Regions from separate parts of the Micromonospora sp. IBHARD004 genome, predicted to be linked through region 2. Evidence: riboswitches for the same ligand, from Rfam matches in the RefSeq annotation. Region 2 holds a riboswitch; the other holds the start of a gene.
The links. A riboswitch is a leader RNA that binds a small molecule or an ion and turns the genes downstream of it on or off. The one in region 2 is predicted to bind thiamine pyrophosphate.
Positions count from the first base shown of each region.

Region 1: linked by a shared signal. The riboswitch ahead of thiE (thiamine phosphate synthase) and the one ahead of ACTWO6_RS26090 (ECF transporter S component) in region 2 are both predicted to bind thiamine pyrophosphate.

Region 1 is NZ_CP199934.1:6,035,576-6,037,769, forward strand. It holds gene thiO (glycine oxidase ThiO) at 1-596, opposite strand, end outside; gene thiE (thiamine phosphate synthase) at 590-1,216, opposite strand; TPP riboswitch at 1,211-1,319, opposite strand; gene ACTWO6_RS29300 (aldo/keto reductase) at 1,943-2,194, opposite strand, start outside.
Region 2 is NZ_CP199934.1:5,364,163-5,366,356, reverse strand. It holds gene ACTWO6_RS26095 (ABC transporter ATP-binding protein) at 1-525, opposite strand, end outside; gene ACTWO6_RS26090 (ECF transporter S component) at 635-1,216, opposite strand; TPP riboswitch at 1,289-1,394, opposite strand; gene ACTWO6_RS26085 (alpha/beta fold hydrolase) at 1,492-2,194, shown strand, end outside.

The sequences.
Region 1 (2,194 bases), 670 kb from region 2:
GCCGCCGCCCCGCAGCCGGCCGCCACCACGGTGACGCCCGCGTCCACGTCGGACAGGCGGGCGACCCGGCCCGGCAGCAGTGTCGCCCCGGCCCGCTCGGCCGCCGCCAGCAGCGCGGCGACCAGCCGGCGCGGGTCGACCTGGTGGTCGCCGGGGGCGACCGCGCCGCCGCGCACCCGCGGCGCGAGCGCCGGTTCGCGGTCCCGCAGCTCCGACGGGCGCAGCGGGGTGATCGGCAGCCCCAACCCCTGCTGGTACGACCACAGTCGCCGCGCCTCGGCCAGGTCGTCGCCGGTGAGCCCGACCACCAGCGTCCCCTCGGTGCGGTACCCGAATCCGGCGCCGGCGGCCTCGGCCAGCTCGGCGGCGAAGCCCGGCCAGCGGGCGGCGGACTCGACGAGCAGCCCGGTCAGCTCGTGCTCCCCGAAGTACGCCTCGGCGACCGGCGCGAGCATCCCGGCCGCAACGTGCGAGGCTCCGGTACCCGGCGCCGGGTCGTGCACGACCACCCGCAGCCCGCGCGACGCGCAGCGCCAGGCGATCGCCAGCCCGACCGGTCCCGCCCCCACCACGGCGACGTCCGGTCGGGTCAGCACGTCAGCGCCCCGAGCAGCTCGGCGGTGGCCCGCGCGGGATCCGCAGCCCCGGAGAGCGCGCCGACCACCGCCACCCCGTACGCCCCGGCGGCTCGCAACGCGGGCACGCTCGGGGCGGTCACTCCGCCGATGGCGATCACCGGCACGTCCACCGCCGAGGCGACCGCGCGCACCCCGGCGGGGCCGATCGGCGCGGGCAGGCCGCTCTTGGTGCCGGTCGGGTGGCAGGGGCCGACGCCCAGGTAGCTGGCCCCGGCGGCGGCCGCCTCGGCGGCGCTCCCCGGCTCCCGCGCGGTCGCCCCGAGCACGGCGGCCGAGCCGAGCACCCGGCGGGCCGCCCGCACCGGCAGGTCCTCCGCGCCGACGTGCCCGCCCGCGGCGTCGACCGCGAGCGCCACGTGCAGCCGGTCGTTGACCAGGCACGTCGCCCCGTACGGCCGGCAGAGCGCGACCACCCGGCGGGCCAGGTCGTACGCCTGGCGGTCGGTGGCGTCATCCTCGACGCGGACCTGGACGACCAGCTCGGCGCGGGCCACCGGCAGGGCGGCGCGCAGCACGGCGAGCGGGTCCCGCCCCGGCCGGGTGTCGGTGATCAGATGCAGTCGTCCCAGGGACGGCACGGCAACTCTCCTCCCTGCGCCGGCATTACCCGGATCAGGTTCGACGGTCGGGGGCTTCAGCCCCCCTCTCAGCCCGGTGCACCGGGCTCCCGTGGGTCACTTGCGGCCTACCGTACGACGGATGGGCGGATCCGCCAAGGGCGGGAGTTGGCTTTTCCCACTGACCGTCCGATGTCGATGCCGGGGGCAGCGGGTGACCATCCGCTCACGCCATGCTGTCCGGATGCCGTTGCCGCCGCGTGTTCCACGACGGCTGTCGTTCCTGCCGTTCAGGGGCAGTCGGGCCGTCGCCGACGGACTGCTGACCTGGACGATGCTGCGCGGTCCGGCGTGGCGACGGCTGCTCCCCGACGTGTACGTGCACCGCGACGGCTACCGCGCGGACGACCACCGGATGTGGTGCGACGCCGTCGCGCTGCGCCTCCCGCCGGACGCGGCGATCGCCGGACCTGGGTGTCAAAACCGCCCGGTGACACCCATGACGTTCCACTCACGGCCAGAACCACGGCGATCGTGGGCGGCGACGACACAGCCCGCCGCCCACGGCCCCGGTGCGGTGCCCCGGCACGGCCGGTGCAGCGCCCCCGGCGCGGTGCGGCGCGGTGCGGTGCGGTGCGGTGCGGTGCGGTGCGGGCAGGGTGCAATGCCCGGGCGGCGTGCGGCGCCCGGCGCCCACGGTGGGGCGGCCGGGCGTGGTCCGGGCGGGGGTGGCGGGCGGGTGTGCTGTCAGAGGATGGCGTCGAGGGCGTCGAAGTCCTCGTCGGTCGGCTGCCAGGTGCCCGCCTCGGCGTTGGCGCGCACCTGCTCGGGCGTGGTGGCGCCGGCGATCACCGAGGTCACGGCGGGACGGGCGGCCAGCCCGCCGATGGCCACCTGGAGCATGGTGATCCCGCGCTCCGCGGCGTACGCCTCGATCGCCTCGATGGTGTCCCAGTCCGCGGCGGCCAGGCGCTCGGCGTACCGGCCGCCGCCGGAGAG
Region 2 (2,194 bases):
CAGCGTCGCGCCGGCCGGGTCGAGGTTGGCGGTGGGCTCGTCGAGCAGCAGCAGGGTCGGCCGCAGGGCCAGCGCCCCGGCCAGGGCGAGCCGCTGCTGCTCGCCGCCGGAGAGGGCGGCGGTGGGCCGGTCCCGGTGGTACGGGAAGCCGACCCGGTGCAGCGCCCCGTCCACCCGCGGCCAGATCTCGTCGGCCGGTACGCCCCGGTTCTCCAGCCCGAACGCGACGTCGTCGCCGCAGCGGGCCATCACCAGCTGACTTTCCGGGTCCTGGAAGACGATGCCGACCCGTTCCCGGGCCTTGCGGGGGTCGAGCCCGTCGATCTCGACGGTGCCCTCCTGCTCACCGGAGTCCTCGGGCAGCAGCCCGGCCAGCGCGGCGAGCAGGGTGCTCTTCCCGGCCCCGGACGGCCCGAGCAGCAGCACCCGCTCCCCAGGCTCGACGCGGAGATCGATCCCCCGCACCGCCCAGGCCTTCCGCCCGGCGTGTCGCCACCCGAACCCCCGCAGCTCCACCGCACTCACCCTCGCCCCGCCCCCTCCGGTCCCGTGATCATGAAGTTGTCGTCGCGACACGCCGCGCCGGAGGACAACAACTTCATGATCAACGCGGACTCCGGGTGTGGGGTGGCGGTCAGACGGCGGCGCGTTCGCGGCCGGCGGGGAAGCGGTCGAGGACGCCGGTGCCCGCCAGGGCGCGGGTCAGCGCGACGCTGCCCAGGCCGGCCACCACCAGGGAGCTGACCGCGGTGATCAGGATGTACGGGAGGCGGAAGCTGCCCCACGCGGTGCCCGGGTACCAGATGAAGACGTCGTAGATCGAGGCGGCGAGCCCGGCCAGCGTGGCCGCCAGCAGGGCCACCGGCAGCCGGTAGTTGCGGTAGCCGAAGGCCGCGAAGGCGAGCTCCGCCGCCGCCGCCTCCAGCGGGCCCTGCACGACCAGCGTCCAGCCCCAGCTGCTGCCGAGCGCCACGGAGACCAGCGCGGCGAAGGTGAGGGTGAAGAACGCGGCGCCGGGCCTGCGGATGATCAGCGCGCCCAGCACGGCCGGCACCAGCCAGACGCCGTACAGGACGGCCCGGCCGGGCAGCGGGATGGCGTCCGCCGGCCCGTTCCACAGCAGGCCCCAGGCCCAGAAGATGACCCCGAAGGCCACCCCGAGCACGGAGGCGATGACGATGTCGATGGTGCGCCACCGGTTGGCGGTGTTGTCCATGGTTGCTCCCAGTCCAGTGAACGAACCAGGAGAAGACGCACGCCGCGCCCGGTGTCACCGGACGGCGGCGCGGCTGGAGGTCGACCGAACTCCCTGCGCTGGCATTACCCAGATCAGGTTCGAGGGTCTGCGGGCGATGCCCGCACTCTCAGCGCTGTGCGCTCCCCTGTCGGATGTGAAGTTGTCCCGGCAGACGCTAGCACCGACTGGGCTGACGGCCCAGCAGGGCGGTCGCGGTCCGGCCCCGGCCCGGTCCGCTGGGTAGGCTGCCGATCATGCGGGTCGACGCGCGAGGTCTGACGTTCGAGGTACGCACCGGCGGTCCCGAGGACGGCACACCCGTCCTGCTGCTGCACGGTTTTCCGCAGCACGGCGGCGAGTGGGACGACGTGGTGCCCGCGCTGCACGCCGCCGGGCTGCGCACGTACGCGCTGGACCAGCGGGGCTACGCGCCGGGCGCACGGCCGGCGGCGGTCGAGGCGTACCGGATCCCGGAGCTGGTGGCCGACGCGGCCGGTGTGCTCGACGCGCTCGGGGTGGAGTCCGCGCACGTGGTGGGGCACGACTGGGGCGCGATCGTGGCGTGGGGCCTGGCGGCGGCGCACCCGCGGCGGGTCCGCACCCTCACCGCGGTCTCGGTGCCGCACCCGGCCGCGATGGCGCACGCGCTCGCCACCGACCCCCAGCAGAAGGCCCGCTCCGCGTACATCGTGCTGTTCCGCAAGCCGGGCAAGGCCGAGAAGGTGCTGCTCGCGCTCAACGCCACCGCGCTGCGCAAGCTGCTCGGCGGGGTGGGTGACGCGGCGCGGGTCGCCCGCTACGCCGAACCGATGCGGGAGCCGGGCGCGCTGACCGCCGCGCTGAACTGGTACCGGGCGATGTCGGGGACCGACATGAAGGCCGTCGGCCCGGCGACCGTGCCGACCACCTTCGTCTGGAGCGACAGGGACATCGCGATCGGCCGGACCGCCGCCGAGG